DNA from 2 places in the Shouchella oshimensis genome. Region 2 is predicted to be linked to the other one. Evidence: a T-box and tRNA genes for the amino acid it is inferred to sense, from the RefSeq annotation. Region 2 holds a T-box; the other holds one or more tRNA genes.

Region 1 (11,279 bases), 1.3 Mb from region 2:
GAAAGAGCTCTTGTTCCGCAAGTGACCATAATCTCCAACAGACTCGTTTTCATAGCCATCAAATCTAATTGATTCTGTGGAACAGTTAAGATTCTTTCTACACTTACTATAAAGAAAACGCTAGGGTAAAAAGAATAGGTAAAAAACCACTGAAAATCACTCAAATAAAATCAAAAATCAATCTGATCATTAAACTAAATTCACTAATATTGGATATTGGATTTTAGGAAGCATATCACTGAAAACATAACGAATCTTAATACTCAGATACTTCTCAAAATGGCGGAATATTGTATAATTGAGAGATTATTAGCTACAATTACGTTTTTATAACCGTAATAGATGAATTTCTACTTTTCAGATGAAGCATTGCTAAACTGAGACGAAGAGAGTGAGAAACTTGGAGATAGGGGAAAGAATACGCCAAATACGCATTCATCAGGGGTTAACCCAAACTGAATTAATTAAGGACATCTGTTCGAATACATATATTAGTAAAATAGAGAGCGGTAAAACGAAACCATCTTATTCATTTATTTTAAAAGTTGCAAAGGTTTTGAACGTAGAGCCTGAATTCTTGATTAATATGGACGCCACAGACGTAGAACCTGATATACAAAGGGTTTATGAAAGCTACCTCCAAACAAAAAAAATAAGCTCACAGGATCTCTCCTTTCTAAAGTTACATGCAAAGGAAAACCATTCGAACTCCACGTTAGTCAAAATATATTATGTATTAATCGCTTATCACAACAAAACTAGTATTAAAGAATCAGCACCATATGTAGAGCAAGCTAAGAACATTATTTCTCAAAATGTTGATATCCTTATAGATGGCGAAGACGAATTATCCCACTACTTTAATAGCCTTTCGAATTACTTTTTTTATACTAGAAATTATTCCGAGGCTTTGTTATACGCTGATCTACATGTTAGAGCGTTAAGACAAGAAGAAGGAAGTCTAAAAGAAGGAAAAGCCTATTTCAATCTGGCTATGATTCGAACAAAAATTGATGAGGATTTAGAACTTGCAAGAATTTATAGCAAAAAAGCACTGTATATTTTTAAAAAAGAAGATTTCAAACAAGGAATTGCAAATGCGCTCTCAGAATTAGCAATTCAATATCATCGAAATAAATTATATGATAAATCAATTGCTATGCTAGATGCACTGCGTACCTTCACAGAAGACTTCAAAAAAGACTATTATGCCCCTATCTTGGATTATAATTATGGTAGAGTGTATCAAAAATTAGGGAGATTTAGTCAGGCTACTGAATATTATTTCAATAGTATAAAATTAGATAAGTTAATAGGTGAAGAAAATACAATTTATGCTATTAAGTGTTTAGCAGAAATGAGTATTGAACAGAAAAACTGGGAAGAAGCTAATGATTATTTGAAGAAAGGATTTTCATTAACTAATACGTTTCACTTACCGAATATGCATATTCATCTTTTACACTTAAGATCACAAATATACAAAACACGTTTTGATTTCCCTTCCTATGAAAAAGAGATGCAACAAGCTGTAAATTTAGCTCAAGAAGGCAATTATCCCTTACTGATTAAAGAAATCAGTATAGAGCTCGCCGATCATTATAATGAAGCTCGCGCGTACAAGATGGCAGCTAAATATTATAAAATTGCTCTCAGTTAATTCCGTAGTGATCGCACAAAATGTGATTACGCATCCTGGTACATTTCCGCTTATTTCTCTGATTATTATTTTTATTTTTTCAGGTTAGTTAATAACCTCAATTATGATTTGAGGTTATTTTTTTATATTTAAAAGCCCCAAAAACGTTCTTTTCCAGATGTACTCCTGCTTTTTCCGATGTATCTGCTCCTTTCCAGATGTATTCCTGCTTCTTCCGATGTATCCGCTCTTTCCCGGATGTATTTCTGCTCTTTCCGATGTATCTGCTCTTTTCCGGATATATTCCCACTCCTTCCGATGTATCCGCTCCATCTCTCTTGCTAAAGCTCCACACCACCGCACCCACACTCCACCCACACATCACCCACACATCAAAAAAACCCAGGCATCAGCTCGGTTTCTCCTTCTACTTATCACTCAAACAACCGTCAAAGCGGTGGGTTTCAGTGGGTCTGTGTCGTATAATTCAAATTGTTCGCCTACTCCCATTCCTTGCTCGCGAAGACTTTGCTCGACGGTGAGTCGGGCGAGGTCTTTCATGTTGTTATCGAGGCTGAGGTGAGCGAGGTAGATTCGGCTCGTGGTGTCTCCGATGACATCTGTTAGGGCGATAGCCGCGTCTTCGTTGGATACGTGGCCGACGTCGCTTAGGATGCGGCGTTTGACGTTCCAGGGATAGCGGCCGATACGCAACATGTTCAGGTCGTGATTGGATTCGAAAACAAACATATCGGCGCCTTTAATTGTGCCTTTGATGCGGTCGCTGACGTAACCCATGTCGGTGGCGATGACGAGCTTTCGTCCATTGTGACGGAAGACGTAGAACATCGGCTTGGGCGGCGTCATGGGAAACACCAAACGATTCGACTTCGAGATCACCGAAACTGCGCACGGTTTCCATGTCAAAATGGAATTTTTGATCGACTGGAATGGTACCGAGCTGCTTGTCCATGGCATTCCAGGTTTTTTCGTTGGCGTAGATTGGCAGCTTGTGGCGTCGGGCGAAGATGCCGACTCCTTTGATATGATCGCTGTGTTCGTGAGTGACTAGGATGCCATCAAGCTCTTTGGGGTCCCGATTAATCTCTTGAAACAGCTCATCCATCTTTTTGCCGCTAAGACCAGCATCCACGAGTATCCGCTTTGTAGGTGTTTCCACATACATGGCGTTACCTGTGCTGCCGCTTGCCAATACACTAAATCGCAAGGCCATAAGTGGCCTCCTTTCCGGTTAATCCTCTTCCCTTATCTCTTCTTCGTCACCTTGATCGTCGTCAACAGGTGGATTTTCGATTGTAGGCTCAACCATTTCGTCTTCCACGTCTGGGATGCCTTCCTCTTGTACCGTTCCTTCAAAGGCATTAACGAGGTACGTAATCTCGCCCTCTTCCCCTTTGTCAACGTCAATTCTCATAATAGGCGCAAAGACTGGAGACTCTTTAAAAAAGCTGTAGTAGCCCAATTCAAAGTCTACAATGCTTTGATTCATTGTAATATATTGCTGATTAAACAAGGTTTCAATCGCTCGCAAATTCATGAGCGTATCCTTTGGATTGCCTTGTTTTTTATAAACCGAATACTCTTGTTCATATCCTGTTATTTCTCGCTCATTATTAATCGTAAGCTTTAATGGCGCGTTATGGTTGGTATAAACGGTTTTGCCATCAAACACTTGATCTAAATAAATCATATTCTCTTCCTCATTAACCACTATATATTGCTCACCATTTGTAACGTACGCGGTTAAAAACTGTGATAGATTTTCATTTCCCTCTCCAATCGGGAACGGATCAGTAAGTGTGGAGGCAATAGACTTTTCATCCACTAGCTCAGCTGTTTGATTGCTTAGAGTCTCAAGCTCCTCTGAATCAAACATTTGTTTTTCCCCAACTAAGTATTCGACTTCTTCTAAATCATCTGGAAGCTCAACATCAATGCTGATTTGATTTTCTTTTAGTCTATCCTGAGTGGTATTACCACTAATCAAGCTAAACTGATTTTCATCGTTTACTTGGTAGAGCTGATAGCCTAGAAAAAGATTTAACATCAGGAAGGTCATAATGAATACCGTTTTCGTTCTACTCCATTTCATTTGTACCTCCCCCTGACGGTACCTTTTGCCAACGATTATCCCCAAAAACATACCAAGCTGGCTCAAAGGTTACTAAGCCTGGTTGATCGTCCTCGTCCGTCATTTCATAGCCAACACGTACATCTCGCAGCTGATCAAAATCAAGTCGCTCTGCAGTCCTTAGTTTCTCAATGACACTTGCACCTGACTGAAGCTCGACATTCTCCTGATTAATTGCACTACTATCAAGCACTAAAAGAGGTCTGATATAACTGGTGGTTTGTGTACCTGATTTCTCTACATTAATCGTCATACTATCGCTGCTATTTTTAAAGTTAAAAACAGGTAGATTGTTCACGTAAAGACGGTAGACTGCACTTTCACGTTCATTTGATACTCTCCACCAAGCTTAGGACATAATCATTGGTCCAGCCATGATGATTATTAATATAGTCAAAGCTCGTCTGAGGTATGCTGTCAGTTGGACTACTCGCAGATTCCGAAGTTGAAGAATTCCGGTAAGTCATAAAGTTCTCATTATCACGTAAATTGAAGATCCTAGTTCCATCAGTATAGGTAAACTCACCATTACTTTGACGATAATTTCGAACAGAATTAGGGTCAGGGAACAATGTTTGAATGACATCACGTGGCCTCACACGTTCAGTCGAATAGGTCTGACGAGCATATTCAACGCCCTCAGCAGGAATATAGATATTCTCTTGATTGAGTACAAAGTCATCCGTATCCGGTTCATTTACTGTAAGAGCCGGAACAGCTGTGTTATCTGCAAGAAATCTTTCTAAAACTGCAGGATCAAAACTCGTTGAAATTTCAAATGGTACCTTATCAGACGATGAATAGACCTGTAGTTTGACTCCATCTCCATCACTATCTTCATAGATAAATACTCGATCTACTCCATCAAGGGGGAACTCATCCTGCTCTTGATTCTGTGAGAAGAGACTCATAAACATATTCATAGGCACTTGATCAGGAAAAACAAGTTCAATACCCGTTGATACATCCATTGGAGGAAACACACCATTCGTATCTTGAAGGTCTGCCTCCAACAGCTTTTCATAGATCTCATTAAATAAAGCATCGGTTTCAAGAACCATATACGTTTCTCCAAACTGATGCTTAACAATCTTACTTGGCCGGACCACGTCTTGAATCGACTTTTCATCACCAATTTGATTTAATTCTACAGCTTCAGTATCCTGAGTAACAAGTTCAGGTTTATAAGTCCAAAGCAAATAAGTCAAAATTAAACTAAGAACAACTAAGAACACTAGTAACCAGGTTTTTAGTTGTTCATAATAAAGACCTCTCACTCTCACACGTCTCCCCCCTTAGATGCCGAATAGGGTAATGTGAAGTAAATCGTTGTTCCTTCGCCATACTCACTATGCACCCAAATGTCTCCACCGTGAGCCTGAACCAATTCCTTTGCGATTGCCAAACCGAGTCCTGTGCCACCGATATTTCGCGCACGCGCACGGTCGACACGATAAAATCTGTCGAAAATCTTTAACTGACTTTCCCGGGGAATACCCATGCCTTGATCAGCAATACTTACACGAACGTGGTTGCCCTGATGCAGCAAAGTTGTAGTAATATTAGCGCCTTCAGTCGAATATTTAAACGCATTAGAAATAATATTGTCTAATACTTGGATCAACTTATCCTGATCCATTTCGACATAACTCGGTTTTTTCGAAATATGTCGATGAAGCTGAATGTTCTTTTCCTGGGCAATAATTTCGAATCGATCTAATACCTCATGCAAAAATTGTCCGAAATCAATCCATTGCAAGGTAAATTGATAGTCATCGCTGTCGATTTTTGATAGTTGAAGCAAGTCATTCACTAATCGAATCATTCGTTCTGTCTCATTTTGAGTCACTTTTAGAAAACGTGGACCCATGTCGACATCATGCATAACCCCATCCTCTAATGCTTCAAGATAGCTTTTCATCGTTGTTAACGGCGTTCGTAACTCATGTGAAACATTAGCTACAAACTCACGGCGTTCCTGCTCAATCTTTTCTTTTTCCGTTACATCATGGAGTACTGTAATCAGACCATTAATTGGCCCCTCATCCTCCTGTATCACAGAGAAATTCGCTTCAAGTAGGTATTGACCCTCCTCATTGCTAAAATCTAATAGAACGGAATCTGAGTGATCATATAGGTCATAGACACCAAATGTTTCGGTGACATGTAGAACATCTGTAAGCGGCTGACGCATGACCTGCTTGCTCGATACACCTAGCAGTTCTTCCGCTCGCTTATTTAAAAGAATGACACGTCCGTTTTGGTCCGTTGCAATCACTCCATCTGTCATGTTTGAAAGAACAGAGCTCAGACGCTTCTGCTCTCGGTCACGTGTTAACGTAGCGTCATGTAGTTTCATTGTCAGCTGATTAAAAGAAGTGGCTAACTGACCAATCTCATCGGTGCTATAGACCTTTACCTGCCTAGAGAAATCTCCATGACTCATTCGTAACGTTTGTTTTCTCATCTCTAAAATAGGCACAATAATCGTACGTGCCAACAAGATAACTAGAATCGCAGATATAAGGAGCGCAATAGACGTTCCTTTAAAAAGAATGCTATTAATTTCGTTTATTTGTGTATAGATCTCTTCTAGTGAAGCCTGAATGTAAATAACACCTAAGACTGTATCATCAGTCGTTGTAATTGGCACAGCCATGATCCGAAAACGCTCATTACTAGAGTCACGAACCTCACCATCCTCTGCTGATCCAAGCAGAGCCCGTTTGACTCTAATTTCATTATTACGCATCCCAATCTGATCAGGAGCACCTGAGTTAGATGTGCCTAAGATGACTTCATTTTTATCAATCACTTGAACAGTCGCATTATCAATTCTAAAAAAATCTTGAAGTAACGAATTAATCTCATCTGTCAGTTTTTCCCGTTCGTCCGGTGGGTTCCCTAGCACCTGCGCTAACTGATAATTAAGTAACGTCGAGCGTTCATCTAGCACATCAAAATGATTCTCTAAGAGATCCTGCTCTAGCTGCCTTGAAAAATAAACGCCAATGACCTGTACAGCAACCAGAATCAAGAGAACATAGGCGATAATTAGCTTAAACTGAATCGACTTAAAGAAGCCAATCTTTCTATCCATTAGGACTTCTCCTGCTCCTGTGGTTCTGGTTCATTTAAGAAGTAACCTACTCCACGGCGAGTAATAATCCATGCCGGAAAGCTTGGGTTATCCTCGACTTTTTCACGTAATCGACGAACCGTAACATCCACTGTTCGCACATCACCAAAATAATCATATCCCCATACAGCCTGAAGCAAATGCTCCCTCGTCATTACTTGACCAAGGTGCTTTGCAAGGTAATGAATCAATTCAAATTCTCTATGAGTAAGCTCAATTGGCTCACCACGTCTTTTCACCTGGTAGGCATCCGGATAGATCACTAGATTACCAATGACCAACTCTTTTTGAACAGGCGCTTCCTCTGTTGTTTTCTGTCTACGCAAGTTCGCTTTTACCCGCGCAAGCAGCTCTCTTGTACTGAATGGCTTGGTTACATAATCATCTGCACCTAGCTCCAGTCCTAGCACTTTATCAATCTCCGAATCCTTTGCTGTCAGCATAATAATCGGAATATCATAGCTTTTACGTACTTCTCTACATACTTCCATTCCATCTTTATGCGGAAGCATTATATCTAATAAAATTAAATCAGGCTTTTCCTGCTTAACTTGTTCCATAGCTTCAACACCATCATAGGCACAGACAACCTCAAATCCTTCTTTTTCAAGGTTAAATTTCAGGATATCTGCAATGGGACGTTCATCATCCACAACGAGAATTCGTTTATCCATTCCGTTTCTCTCCTATTCTTATCGAACTTCTTCTAGTTTAACACAAATAACCCGTGACCAAACGACATCCATATGTACGTTGCACAGGAAAAAGACAATCTATATACATACGTAACATTACATTTCATCCAAACATTCGTACAAAAAGAACCCTCAATCACAGTATTCATGATGAGGGTTCTACAACGAATGAATGCCGGCCAGAGGACTTGAACCCCCAACCTACTGATTACAAGTCAGTTGCTCTACCAATTGAGCTAGGCCGGCAAATGGTGGCTCAGGACAGAATCGAACTGCCGACACACGGATTTTCAGTCCGTTGCTCTACCAACTGAGCTACTAAGCCACACTACTAAAACTATTCAAATAAAAATGGCGGTCTGGACGGGACTCGAACCCGCGACCTCCTGCGTGACAGGCAGGCATTCTAACCAACTGAACTACCAGACCAATAATGGTGACCCGTACGGGAATCGAACCCGTGATACCGCCGTGAAAGGGCGGTGTCTTAACCGCTTGACCAACGGGCCATTATTGTAAAAATTGAAATTAAAAGTGAGCCATGAAGGATTCGAACCTTCGACCCTCTGATTAAAAGTCAGATGCTCTACCAACTGAGCTAATGGCTCATGATTTGTATCATGTTGTCTTTGCGACAAGATTTATCTTAGCATACATGCTTGTCCTGTGCAATGTTTTTCTAAAAAAACTTGTAATTTCTTGTTCTTTTTTCTCTCTACCAAGAATATCGGATTAAACAAAGGAATGCAAGGAGCGATTTAGCCCTTGCATTGCCTGTTTATCCTTAGGTAGATTAAGCAAAAACTCCACGAACAAGATTTGTTTGCTCACGGTCCGGACCGACAGAGAAAATCGTTAACGGAATACCGGTTAGCTGAGAAATACGCTCAATATAGTGACGCGCATTCACAGGAAGTTCACTTAGTGATTTCACACCCGTAATATCCTCAGTCCAGCCTGGAAGTTCTTCAAATACAGGCTCACACTCAGCCAATACCTTAAGACTTGCCGGGAATTCTTCCATTACTTCTCCACGATACTTATAAGACGTACAAATCTTCAACGTCTCAATTCCAGTTAGTACATCAATGGAGTTAAGAGAAAGATCAGTAATCCCACTTACACGACGAGCATGACGAACCACAACACTATCAAACCAGCCAACACGACGTGGACGACCCGTTGTTGTTCCGTACTCATTTCCTACATCACGGATTAAATCACCCGTCTCATCATGAAGCTCAGTTGGAAATGGACCATCTCCTACACGAGTTGTATAGGCTTTAGACACACCAACAACATGATTAATCTTAGAAGGACCTACACCAGATCCGATTGTTACTCCACCTGCAATTGGATTTGAAGACGTTACAAACGGGTACGTACCTTGATCAATATCAAGCATAACCCCTTGAGCCCCTTCAAATAACACACGACGACCATCATCAAGCGCATCATTTAATACAACAGATGTGTCACAAACGTACTTGGCAATCTGCTGTCCATATTCATAATACTCTTCAAAGATTTCCTCTTTAGTAAATCCTTCTGTTTCAAAAAACTTCTCAAACATCCGGTTTTTTTCTTTAAGATTCATCTCAAGTTTTTCTTCAAATGTTTCTTTATCAAGTAAATCAGCGATACGAATACCGATTCTCGCTGCCTTATCCATATATGCTGGGCCAATCCCTTTTTTGGTGGTCCCAATTTTATTTGCACCCTTACGCTCTTCCTCCACAATATCAAGCTTTAAATGATACGGAAGAATTACATGTGCACGATTACTAATTTTAAGATTGCTTGTATCCACATCACGATCATGCAGATATTTTAACTCTTCAAGAAGTGCCTTAGGATCAATTACCATTCCGTTTCCGATCACGCAATCCTTCTCTTTATAGAAGATTCCGGATGGAATTAGGTGAAGCTTATACTTCGTTCCACCAAACACAATTGTATGTCCCGCGTTATTTCCACCTTGGTAACGTGCGACAACCTCTGCCTTTTCAGAAAGATAATCGGTAATTTTCCCTTTTCCTTCATCGCCCCACTGTGTTCCTACAACAACAACTGATGACATTTGTTGCACCTCCAACTCTCTTCTAAAAACCCTTGATAAGTATATCAGCTAGAACCTAAGTCGTCAAACTAAACACGAACATTATTAATGTTTGAATCTCACTTTGTTCGTATAAATGATGATAGAATCGATCTACGTAGTAAATTGTTTCACTCTCTTGATAAACTTGCCTTCTTTCTTGGATGAGATGATCTTGCTTGGTGCGTGCTGCATGTTCTTGCTAACGTGTCTTGGTTCTTGCTTTAGTGCCTAGTCTTCTTGTTGTTGTGTCCTTGCTCTTGCTCCCGTTCTAATTCCTCTTGCTATCGTGTCCTTGCTCTTGCTACTATTCTAATTCCTCTTGCTATCCCATCCTTGCTCTTGCTCCAGTTCTGTTTCTTCTGGCTATCGTGCCCTTGCTCTTGCTACACCTCTCTTTCCTCTGGCTATTCTCTCCATAGCTCTTGCTACACCGACGTTTCTTCTTGCTAACTCCCTCAAACCAAATTCTTCTTAAAAATGTTCATTTTTATACCTTATTTCTTTTAAATCGGTCTTGGTTTGGTCTTTTCATTCTTGCTAACCCCACCTGCTCTCGCTCCACTTCCCGCGCTATCCTCAACCACAAAAAAACAGAGTACACTCAGCACTCTGCTTCGGATCTATATTAAGCTCCTGGCGGGATATCCCGCTCGTCGTGTCGCCTGTCGAGGTTTACGAATTTGTTGTATTCCTTTACGAAGGCTAGTTCAACGGTGCCAACCGGGCCGTTACGTTGTTTGGCGATAATGATTTCAATGATGTTTTGGTTTTCGGATTCTTTATCGTAGTAGTCATCGCGATAGAGGAAGGCTACGATATCGGCATCCTGCTCGATACTTCCTGATTCCCGGATATCGGACATCATTGGTCGTTTGTCCTGACGTTGCTCTACACCACGGGAGAGCTGGATAGGGCGATTACTGGGACTTCAAGCTCTCTGGCGATGGCCTTTAGGGTACGGGAGATTTCCGATACTTCTTGTTGACGGTTTTCGCCGCTTCGGCCATTACCTTGGATGAGCTGAAGGTAGTCAATCATAATCATTCCAAGTCCACTTTCTTGTTTGAGGCGGCGGCATTTAGCACGAATGTCATTTACTTTTACACCAGGTGTATCATCGATATAGATTCCAGCCTTTGAGAGTGAACCCATTGCCATTGTTAGCTTCTGCCAGTCTTCATCGTTTAAGGCACCGGTTCTCATACGTTGGGCATCGATGTTGCCTTCTGCACAGAGCATCCGCTGGACAAGCTGACTAGCTCCCATCTCTAAACTGAATATCGCAACATTCTCTTCGGTTTTAGTTGCCACGTTTTGCGCAATGTTTAGAGCAAAGGCGGTTTTACCTACTGATGGACGAGCTGCAACAATAATCAAATCATTTCGTTGGAAGCCGGCGGTCATCTTATCTAGCTCGGAGAAACCAGTAGCGATACCTGTGATATCTCCGGTTTGGTTTTGCAGCATCTCAATGCGGTCATAGGTTTCGACCAAGCACATCTTTGATAGAGATAAAAGCACTTGAATTTTGTCGGTGAGAGACTTCAAGGATG
Region 2 (11,279 bases):
TCGAAGCTTTACATTATGATCCTTAGAGCCAGTAAAATGTAGGAGCGCTGATGCAAACTCATCATCTTGTACCAACCTAAAATCAACACCGATTACAAGCTCATCTACAGTTATTTCAATGGATACCTTCGTATCACCTGCTCCAACAACCTGCAAGATCCCATCAAGCTGAAGCAACTGCTCCTTGACTTGTTCTCGATCGTCTGTTGATAGGATAAAATCGATATCTTTGACCGTCTCTTCCATACGTCTGAGGCTACCAGCTAATTCATAGCGGATAATTCCCTCCATATACTGAAGCTTATCCAGTAGAAAATCTGCAGCTTTTATAGCAACTGCAATTCCTACTCGTTCTGGTCGAGTTTGAAAGGCGTCTATTGCTGCGAGGATTTTTTCTTCTGACTTTGCACCAAATCCAGCCATTCCGCGAATTTTTTCATCTTCACAGGCTTGCTTTAATGATGCGAGGTCAGTTACACCTAACTCTTGATAAAGCTTACCAACCTTTTTGCCGCCAAGACCTGGTAGCTTTAATAATGGTAAAAGTCCTTCTGGAAAAGATGCTGCAAGCTCATCATGAAGCGAGGATTGCCCTGTTTGTTTTAATTCTTCAATGACAGATGCTGTGCCTTTGCCTATTCCATCAAGTGATTCAGCCTTTTTAATCTCTTCTAATGTTTCCGGAACGGATTCTAATGCTTTTGCTGCCTTCCGATATGCCGAAACTTTAAAAGAATTCTCACCTTTTATTTCCATATAAACAGCAATTGCTTCTAGTATTTGAATAACCTTTTTTTTATCCATTTAGCCTTCTCCGTTTCTACACATAGTTCTTGTAAAAAAGGTAAAAAAGGCAGACTCACTTGAGCAAGCCTTTTTTAACCTTCTAAAAATCTTGACTGATCCATAAGTCCTTGATCCAATCAGATAAAAATGGTGTATGGTTCATCATAAACTGTGCAACCAGTGAATCTTGCATCAAGCCTTGAACAACATCAATTTGAAGCACGGCAGCTACAAATAAAAGCACAAATACAATTAGGTACGTTTCTACTACACATAGAATTCCACCCAATAGTTTATTAATAGTTCGCAGAATTGGTAAGTGTGCAACAAAATCAAGCATGGTTCCTACAATATGCAAGATAATCCGCGTTGCAAAGAATAACAGGGCAAAGGCAATCGCTCTGTAGTATACATCTTCTGTATTAAAGGCCTGAAATAACATGCCCCCAATTCCATCACCATCAAACTCTGGAAAAGGAATAATAAGTCTAAATTGAATATTGTCTGCTAAGGCTCCTGAATATTTGTATGCAACAAATAACGATACAATAAAACCTGTAAGGTGAATAAGCTGAAGGATAAAGCCACGTCTTCTGCCTACAAAAAAACTGAACAATAGCATCAGCAAAATAATGATACTTAACATAATACGTACTCTCCTGTCGTGCTAATTTTCTTTTGAGTGTGACTCATTGGAACGAGCTTGCTTTTCTAGCTTTTTATATTCACTTACTGCATTAACTGCGGTAAGTACAGCAAGGCGGGTTGTATCTAAGTATGGATTCTTACGCTTCATTTCTCTCATTTGTTCATCAACATATCGAACAACTTCCTTAACATGAGCAGGATCTTCTTGACCGACAATTGTATATTGCTGACCATAGATAGAGACTGTTGTCCGTTGCTTTTTGTCATTTTGATTCGCCACCAAAAAAGCCCCCTCATTCACCCTATCCAATATTTGTTTATACACAAATGTCGGATGTGGTATACCTGCTACATTTTTTTCTTTAAAAGCGAGAAAACCCTAGCTTATATCATAACATGAAGCACAAATCTTTAAAACAAACATATTTCGCAAAAAAAAGAGGCCCGTTTTTACGGTCACCTCTTTTTGCAAATTATTGTCGTAACGTTGCACCAGCTTCTGATTCTAACCTTGCAAGTACAACTTGGTGAATTTCTTCTACATCAGTATCACGAAGGGTTTTCTCAGGATCTAGATAAGTTAATGAGAAGGCGAGTGACTTTTTACCATCTTCTAGATGTTCTCCTTCATAATGGTCAAATAATTGAACCTGTTTCAGCAATTCTCCTCCTGCATCTAGAATGATGCTCTCAAGCTCTCCTGCTGCTTGTTCTTTGTTCACAACTAGCGCAATATCTCTCGCAATAGAAGGGAATCTTGGTAGAGCTTCATACTGGACTACAGACACGTCATAGTGAAGTATGCTTTGCAAATCTATTTCAAATACAAAGGTTTCCCTTAAATCAGCCTCACGCTGAACAGTTGGGTGAAGTTGACCTAGATAACCAATCGTCTCACCATTGAGTAGCAACTCTGCCGTTCGACCTGGATGCATATGCGAGCGGGTAGACTGCTTATAGGTAATGACATCTTGTAAGCCTAATTCAGCAGCAATGCCTTCAATTACACCTTTGACAACAAAGAAATCGACAACTTTCTTTTCTCCTTGCCAACTGTTCTCCTGCCAAACTCCTGTTAAAGCTCCAGCTAGATATTCTTGTTCTCTTGGTTGAGTTAAAAGGGTTTCTTCTGTTGATTTGAAGATAGATCCTATTTCAAATACATGGACATTTTGGTTTTTGCGATTCACATTATATGATAAAACATCATACAGATGCGGCAATAAGCTCGTACGCATTGTACTGCGTTCTTCACTCATTGGCATTGATAACTGAATCAGTGACTGATCTTCCTTTTTGTAAGCCTTGGCTTTTGCCGGACTTGTTAGCGAATAGGTAATGACCTGGCTTAATCCTGCTGCTTCAAGGTATCTCGCTAGACGACGTCTTTTTGATTGATATGGCGTAAGTGCCCCCTGAGTTGTTGCTCCTTCAGGAAGAGTCGTTGGAATGTTGTCATATCCATAAATCCTTGCTACCTCTTCATATAGGTCTTCTTGAATTTGAAGGTCTGGGCGACGAATAGGTGCTGTCACCACAAAACCTTCTTCTGTTTGTTCATAAGGGAATCTTAGCTTATCAAAAATAGAGGCTATCTCAACAGCCGTGAGCTCCATTCCAAGTCTCTCATTCATTTTTTCTAACTTCAAATCAATTTTAGGCTCCGTTACTTCACGTGCATCCATACGTGTCTCACCAGAAAGAACTCTGCCAGAAGCAAGTTCTTTTATAAGCTTAGCTGCTCTTTTTGCTGCATGAGGTGTATTTTCAGGATTCACTCCTTTTTCAAAACGAGTGCTTGAATCACTACGTAGACCAAAAGCACGAGATGATTGACGCACCAATGAAGATTGGAAAACAGCTGCTTCTAATAGAATCGTTTTGGTTTCACGATCTACTTCCGTGTTTTGTCCACCCATCACTCCAGCTAAAGCTACTGGATACTCACCATTTGTAATCACTAATTGTTCCTCTGATAGAGAACGCGTTTGACCATCTAGAGTAATCAACTCTTCTCCGTCTTTCGCCCGGCGTACAACAATTTTATCAGAGGCTAATTTATCATAATCAAATGCATGTAAGGGCTGACCATATTCAAGCAGGACATAGTTTGTAATATCAACCACATTGTTTATTGGACGAATACCTGCGGCCAATAATCGATTTTGCAACCATTGTGGAGAAGTGCCCACTTGCACATCTTGAATCATGATTGCTTCGTAATAGCTTGCTTCCTCTTTATTTTCAACTTCAACTGAGATAAACGATTCAGCTTTCTCAGAATCTAACTGAACATCTTCGTCAGGAAGGCTTACTTCTTTTCCATAAAGGGCTGCTACTTCATAAGCGACACCAAGCATGTTTAAGCAGTCTGAACGATTCGGTGTCAAATCTAGCTCTAACACTTCATCTGTAAGATTTAGTGCTTCTAAAGCATCTGTCCCAGGTGTCACAGCATTAGGGAATACATAAATTCCTTCAGCCACTTCTTTTGATACAAGATTTGCATCAAAACCTAGCTCTTGCAGCGAGCAGATCATACCTTGAGAAAGCTCTCCACGAAGTTTTGCTTTTTTAATCTTAATATCTCCGGGAAGACGAGCTCCTATTTTAGCCACAACAACGGTCTGTCCCTCAGCAATATTCGCAGCACCGCAAATAATTTGAACAGGTTCATCTTCCCCAATGTCTACTTTACAGATATTAAGCTTATCTGCATCAGGGTGTTGTGTACACGACTGCACATATCCTGCAACAAGAGAGGTTGCGCCTTGATTTAAGGAATGAACAAAATCAATTTCAACTCCACCACGAGTCATTTTTTCAGCAATATCCGCTGCACTAATTCCATCTAAATCAACATATTGCTTTAACCAGTTATACGAAACAAGCATCTATTTTCTCCCCCTTCTTATACTCTTTTAAATTGTGCTAAAAACCGCGTATCGTTTGTATAGAAATGACGAATATCATCAATCGCATATTTAAGCATGGCTAGTCTTTCTACACCCATACCAAATGCAAATCCACTGTATTCATTCGGGTCAAATCCACTCATTTCTAATACCTTCGGGTGAACCATTCCTGCTCCAAGTACCTCAATCCATCCAGATTGTTTACACACTCGACAACCTGAACCTCCACAAAGACCACAAGAAACGTCTACCTCTACAGAAGGCTCTGTAAACGGGAAGAAACTCGGACGCAAACGAATTTCACGACTATCCCCAAAGAAACGTTTAACAAAGGAATCAAGGACTCCTCTAAGATCACTCATTCTTACATGATGATCAATATATAACCCTTCGATTTGCATAAATTGATGAGAGTGAGTGGCATCATCATTATCACGTCTGAACACTCGTCCTGGACAAATGATTTTTACAGGTCCCTTACCAGCATGTGCTTCCATCGTACGAGCTTGAACAGGTGATGTTTGGGTACGTAAAAGGAGCTCTTCTGTGAAATAAAAAGAATCCTGCATGTCACGTGCTGGGTGATCTTTAGGTAAATTTAGTGCTTCAAAGTTATAGTAGTCCGTTTCCACCTCAGGACCTTCCTCAACCGAGAAACCAAGTCCAATAAAAATATCTTCCACTTCTTCAACAACAGCTTGTAATGGGTGTCTTGAACCTTGTACAATCGGACGTCCTGGCATTGTTACATCCAGTTTTTGTTCCTCTAATTGTTTAGACACGCGGATTTCTTCTAATTTCTGTTCTTTTTCATCCAGCTTTGTTTTGATTTCATCTCGAACGTCATTCGCCATTTGACCAACAACCGGGCGCTCTTCTGCAGATAGCTTACCCATACCTCTTAGAACCTCAGTAATTGGACCTTTTTTTCCTAAGTATGAAACACGTACCTCCTGTAATGCTCGACCATCTTCTGCTGCTTCAATTTTTGCTAACGCTTCTTTTAAAAGGGCTTCCAATGTTTCCTTCATATTCATTCCTCCCATTTCTATAAAATAAAAAAAGAGCCTTCTCCCTGGAAAGGGACGAAAGACTCGTGGTACCACCCTACATTCAAAAACAGATGTCGCCATCTATTTAACTCTCTAACGGATAACGGCTTCTTAGCCGGAAACATCTTCGCAAAATGATGCGGTCCAATGTCTGCTCCAGAGTGAATTCAACCCTTCCATTTCCTTAAGATGCTCTCAGCAATCACATCTCTCTCTGCTAGGTGGTAAAAGGTATACTACTCTCTTTCTTAGCATTTATGTGTATGAATCTGTTCTTTATTATAGTGAATTCCAGCTTCTTCGCAACCGTAGCTCTTAAAAAGATTCATTTCGTAAATGATACAGCAAAATTCAGCTGCGATCGCCACATTTAAAGATTCTGCTTTCCCGTAAATCGGAATATATAGATTTTGGTCTGTTTCATCCAGCAGCTGTTTTTGAACTCCTTCGCCTTCGTTGCCTAAAATTAATGCAAAATTCTTTTGCGGTTCGATGGCTGTATAAGAGCTAGCCTGCTGTAAGGATGTACCAAAAACAGGTACACCCGCTTGTTTAAATGTATGAACCCATTCAAGCAGATCTCCTTTCACAATCGGCACATGAAAAATAGAGCCTTGGGATGCACGGATCACCTTACTATTATAAATATCAACTGATCCCTTTTCTAAAATGATTCCATCTAAACCAACTGCGTCAGCGGTTCGAATGAGTGTACCGATATTTCCAGGGTCCTGAACCCGATCAATCATCAAAAAACGTCCAGAGCGAGCTGGCACTTCGACGTATCCTGGTAGCACGCAAACCGCTATCACTCCTTGTGGTGAGTCCGTTTCACTTAAATCCTTCATGACACTTTCGGTTGTCAAAACAAGACGGTTTTGTTCAATGGTCCATTCTACAGGGAGAATCGTATCCTCTGTAATAATGACTGTATCTAACTTGATTCCTGCTTGAAGAGCTTCTTCAATGAGATGAAAGCCTTCTATTAAAAATTGTCCAAGCGTTTTCTCTGCCTCTTTTTTTATGTAGTTTCTTCCATTGTTTAACTAGTTCATTTTTGGTGGAATCAATTCGTTTCATTATGATCTCTTCCCTCTTTTCTGGATAGATATGTTCAGTCACATAAGTTGACAGATATCTTAGCTTTTCCTCAGCATATTCTACTTTAAACAAGCCATACTACATTGTATACAGATTTCTAAAAAAAAGGAGAGATTTTAATGGGTTTTAACCTACGTGGTGCGATTATGGCTAACATTCAAGGAAATAGTGAAGATGAGGTTGAAGCAACAATTGTTGACGCCATTCAAAATGGTGAAGAGAAAATGCTTCCAGGTCTTGGGGTATTATTTGAAGTCTATTGGAAAGAAGCAAATGAACAACAGAAAACCGAAATTTGCGATATCATCAGTCAAGGATTACAGGGGTAACATATAGTACAAAAGAGTGGACAGAAATGTTCTTATATCAAAAAAGCCGAACCATTATGATGTTGTTAGACTCACATAATGGTTCGGTTTTTTGTTCATCAAACTTAAGAGAGTAATGCGACCGCTACGGTCATACGCTATTAATACACCAAACCCTTAAGAATACGTAATTGCATGCACTGTATCGTGATCTAGTTTCTTAATTACTTCAACAATAAGCTTAACCGCATTCTCATAATCATCTCGATGTAAGATGGCCGCGTGAGTGTGGATATAACGAGTGGCTACTGTGATAGAAAGTGCTGGCACACCATTTGCCGTTAAATGAATCGCACCTGAATCCGTGCCTCCACCTGCCATTGATTCAAATTGATAAGGAATATTGTGATCATCTGCTGTTTTGACAACAAAATCACGTAAGCCCTTATGTGCAATCATGGACGCATCATAGAGAACGATTTGTGGACCGTTGCCCATTTTGGCTAACGCTTCATTTTCGGTAATGCCTGGTGTATCTCCTGCAATTCCAACATCGACACCAAATCCAATATCAGGTTGAATTAAATGAGCGGATGTTTTTGCCCCTCTAAGTCCTACTTCTTCCTGTACGGTACCAACACCGTATACAGTGTTTGGATGATCCACATCCTGAAGTAGTCTTAACACATCGATAGCAATTGCACAGCCAATGCGATTATCCCATGCTTTTGCCATAAGTAGCTTTTCATTTTTCATAACGGTGAATTCACAAACAGGAACAACCGCATCTCCAGGACGTACGCCAAAGCTCTGTGCTTGTTCTTTGTTCTCTGCACCAATATCAATAAACATATCTTTTATCTCAACCGGTTTTTTTCTTGCTTCTGGAGTCAAGATGTGTGGTGGTTTTGATCCAATAATTCCAGGCACATCTCCATTTTCAGTTACAATGGTTACTCGTTGAGCAAGCATAACTTGCCCCCACCAGCCTCCTACTGTTTGAAAGCGAAGAAATCCTTTATCATCAATAGATGTAACCATAAAACCTATTTCATCTAAATGTCCTGAAACCATAATTTTAGGACCATCTGTCGCTCCAACTTTTTTAGCCACTAGGCTTCCTAGTCTGTCCGTGTAAACTTCATCTGCATACGGCGCTATGTATGTATTCATGACCTTGCGTGCCTCTGCCTCAAATCCAGAAATTCCTTTTGCATCTGTTAAGTCTTTTAGCATTTTAAGCTGTTGATCTTCTTTCATCTGTCTTCCTCCTCAGTCTTCTTCACAAGGGCTAATTCGTCGTTATCTATGTAATTCTAAAATTTATTTTATTTTTTTTTGAAAATCATGCAACCCTTTTTGTATTCATTCGTATAGCATAGCATAAGACTAACTCAAATTCATAATTTGAGTAGAGCCGGAGGGGGCTTTTGCCGTATGATGGTCATACTTTTTAGACTAATGTTGTTTTTAGCCTTACTTATTGTTGCATATAGTATAATAAAATATTTTTTTCAACCTCTACGTAAACTTGAGAAGGCACATCGACACAATCAATTCTTTTTTCTCGATGACCAAAAGGATGTACGTAAGAACTTCTCTTTAACATACAAAGGCGTTATGTTTGAAGGGGAAAAATATATGGGTGCTACAGACACCTCTTTTGATATTATAACCATTTATGTATGGACTAACGATTACAATGCCTTACAAGGATTAATGCGAGAAGACTTCCAATTTATAGAAGATGATATTCGCATTCGATATCCTGAGGCAGCGGTTGAATGGAAGTCTCCAATCAAAGAATTTCTTCGTGATCAGAAGTAATAAGTAAAAGGCCTTTAAGGAATATTCCTCAAAGGCCTTTTACTTTTACATCATGAAGCTGAATCACGGTAACCCGTATTTGCCTTAACCTTAACCTCTGCGTATTTCACAGCATCTGCTTTTTTAGATGAAAGCATGGTGCCAACTACACCACCTAAAAAGCCTGCTGGAACAGAGATAATTGCTGGATTAGTTAATGGGAAAAGTGGTGTACCCGTAATAATTCCTGAGCCATCAGCCGCAAACACATTAGGGCTGAGAGAAACTAAAACAATGGCCGTCATTAATCCAGATAACATCGCCCAAATGGCTCCGGTTGTATTAAAGCGCTTCCAATAAATCGTGTATACGATTACTGGTAAATTTGCGCTGGCAGCTACACAAAAGGCTAGTGCCACGAGGAAAGCCACATTCATATTTTGTGCAAATAACGCGAGCAAAATCGAGAATACTGCGACGCCAATAGATGCCGACCGAGCAGCAATAACCTGTTCTTTCTCTGTTGCTTTTCCTTTACGAATAATTTGATTAAAAATATCATGTGCAAATGCAGATGCTCCTGACAACACAAGTCCGGCTACCACTGCAAGGATTGTTGCAAACGCAACAGCTGCAACAAACGACATAAATAATTCGCCACCTAAGGCTTCAGCAAGTAGTGGGGCTGCCATATTACCTGCACTGTTAGCGGCTCTAATTGTATCACTACCAACAAATGCTGCTGCACCAAAACCGAGAAAAATCGTCAGCACATAAAATATTCCTACGATCCATGTCGCTGTTACAACCGAGCTTCGAGCTGTTTTTGCGTCACGAACAGTAAAAAATCGCATCAGAATATGTGGAAGTCCGGCTGTGCCAAGCACTAGAGCTAGCATTAAAGAAATGGAGTCTAACGGTGCTCGTCCTTGTAGACCTGGATTTAGGTAACTGGATCCATGCTCCGTTACGGTTTTCATTTCTTCAAACATGCCTACTATATTAAAATTAAACTTAAATAAGACCATCACAGAAATAACAAGAGTTGCGACCATTAAAAGAACGGCTTTAATGATCTGAACCCAACTAGTAGCAGTCATACCTCCAAATAGAACATATATGGTCATCATGATCCCTACTAGTGCAACAGCCCATGGATAGCTTATTCCAAACAAAAGCTGAATTAATGCACAAGCCCCAACAAGCTGTGCAATCATATAAAAAATAACAATGGTTAATGTACTAAATGCAGCAACTCCTCTGACTTTTCTTGCGTCAAAACGAGCATGGATCATATCTACTAGTGTATATTTTCCAAGGTTACGCAATGGCTCTGCTACAATAAATAGCACAACTAGATAGGCAACTAAATAACCAATACTGTAAAAGAATCCATCAAATCCAAACAGAGCAATTGCCCCAAGCAATACCGAGAAAAGATGCTGCCGAGAGATAATCACCTGCGATGGCTAGTCCATTCTGCCAGCCGGTTAACCCTCCACCCGCTGTATAAAAATCACTTGCTGATTTTGTTCGTTTCGCAGCAAAATATGTAATTACAAGTGTGCTGCCAACAATAAGAAGAAAAAGGGTGATGACCATCCAATTCATTTAGACTCCTCCTTTTTGGCGTCAGAAAGAATGACATCTGCTTTTTTATCAAACTGTGCAGCCTTTTTCACATACATAATACATAAAGTCCACGTCATGATAAATTGTGCAAGAGCTAAAATCCAAGCCCATGTAATACTTCCAATAGCAGGATTGTTCAAAATAGTGGTGTACGAAGCGAGAATAGGGAGTGAGAAATAAAAGAGCAAAAAGAAAACAGTAAGCGGGATAATAAATCGTTTCTTTTCTTGCATGAGTGCTTTAAACTTCGTGCTTTTTTCAATCTGACTGTAGTGAAGCGGTGGATTTTCCTCTGATTTAGATACGTCTAGATTTACCTGACTCAACTAGATCACCCTTCTTCCTTTAACGGATTACTTGCAGTCAAACCATCTTACATACTAATAGGGTAAAGCAGGTGGAAGACTCTGTCAATAAAAAAGTAAAGCGCTTACATTATATAAAAAAAAACTCTCTTATTCATTTAGTGAAAAATTGAATGGGAGAGCTTTGCTAAAAATACGTTTTATACTAACGGGTCACCGCTTGATCACTCCAATTTCTACTAAGGATCATTAGTAGAATTAAAAAGGATGCAAGGATTAGTAAACCCCATGAATTAAGGTTATAAAGTAAGTTGCCAAACGATGTATAAACAATGGCCATTGGTATATTCATAATAAATGATTGTCTAACAAATTCATTAAAATCCGTTGTTTTCTCCATCACATAAAAAGATAGAACATGAAAATGAACAAATGGAACCAAACGAAAAACAGAAAGCTGCCAAACATTAAGGTCTGGATCTTTTTTTAAGACCTTTGCCTTTAGTCTTGCTAAACGTTTATGAAGCCAAGGTACATACTTCATTAGAATATAAAAGCTAATCGATGATCCCATCAATCCTATAAATGAATAAAGAGATCCAAAAACGCCTCCAAAAAGAAATCCTCCAAGCTAGACATATTAATAAAACAGGTATAAATAAGACCTGTCTAATAAGATGTAGGAGAATAAAGAAAAAAGGACCAAGCAGCCGGCATTTTCAATAA

Evidence for each region. The T-box of region 2 lies ahead of pheS (phenylalanine--tRNA ligase subunit alpha). A T-box ahead of a tRNA ligase gene usually reads a tRNA of that ligase, here a tRNA-Phe.
Region 1: it has a tRNA-Phe gene. The T-box ahead of pheS (phenylalanine--tRNA ligase subunit alpha) is inferred to sense a tRNA for this amino acid. The anticodon was not compared.

Annotation. Positions count from the first base shown of each region.
Region 1 covers NZ_JAMQJY010000001.1:2,604,232-2,615,510, forward strand. The annotation lists gene NDM98_RS13635 (helix-turn-helix domain-containing protein) at 401-1,660, shown strand; partial or broken gene NDM98_RS13640 (MBL fold metallo-hydrolase) at 2,078-2,873, opposite strand; gene NDM98_RS13645 (two-component system regulatory protein YycI) at 2,892-3,752, opposite strand; gene NDM98_RS13650 (two-component system activity regulator YycH) at 3,739-4,089, opposite strand; gene yycH (two-component system activity regulator YycH) at 4,118-5,074, opposite strand; gene walK (cell wall metabolism sensor histidine kinase WalK) at 5,071-6,891, opposite strand; gene yycF (cell wall metabolism response regulator VicR) at 6,891-7,604, opposite strand; tRNA gene NDM98_RS13670 (tRNA-Thr) at 7,799-7,871, opposite strand; tRNA gene NDM98_RS13675 (tRNA-Phe) at 7,875-7,950, opposite strand; tRNA gene NDM98_RS13680 (tRNA-Asp) at 7,978-8,054, opposite strand; tRNA gene NDM98_RS13685 (tRNA-Glu) at 8,060-8,134, opposite strand; tRNA gene NDM98_RS13690 (tRNA-Lys) at 8,161-8,233, opposite strand; gene NDM98_RS13695 (adenylosuccinate synthase) at 8,419-9,705, opposite strand; partial or broken gene dnaB (replicative DNA helicase) at 10,352-11,279, opposite strand, start outside.
Region 2 covers NZ_JAMQJY010000001.1:1,268,733-1,280,011, forward strand. The annotation lists gene polX (DNA polymerase/3'-5' exonuclease PolX) at 1-804, opposite strand, end outside; gene NDM98_RS06865 (CvpA family protein) at 887-1,432, opposite strand; gene zapA (cell division protein ZapA) at 1,454-1,714, opposite strand; gene pheT (phenylalanine--tRNA ligase subunit beta) at 1,908-4,328, opposite strand; gene pheS (phenylalanine--tRNA ligase subunit alpha) at 4,346-5,380, opposite strand; T-box leader at 5,428-5,660, opposite strand; gene NDM98_RS06885 (TrmH family RNA methyltransferase) at 5,650-6,249, opposite strand; partial or broken gene NDM98_RS24440 (RNA methyltransferase substrate-binding domain-containing protein) at 6,256-6,426, opposite strand; gene sspI (small acid-soluble spore protein SspI) at 6,622-6,831, shown strand; gene NDM98_RS06895 (M42 family metallopeptidase) at 6,988-8,070, opposite strand; gene NDM98_RS06900 (sigma-w pathway protein ysdB) at 8,248-8,637, shown strand; partial or broken gene NDM98_RS06905 (solute symporter family protein) at 8,688-10,227, opposite strand; gene NDM98_RS06910 (DUF485 domain-containing protein) at 10,224-10,574, opposite strand; gene NDM98_RS06915 (TVP38/TMEM64 family protein) at 10,759-11,127, opposite strand.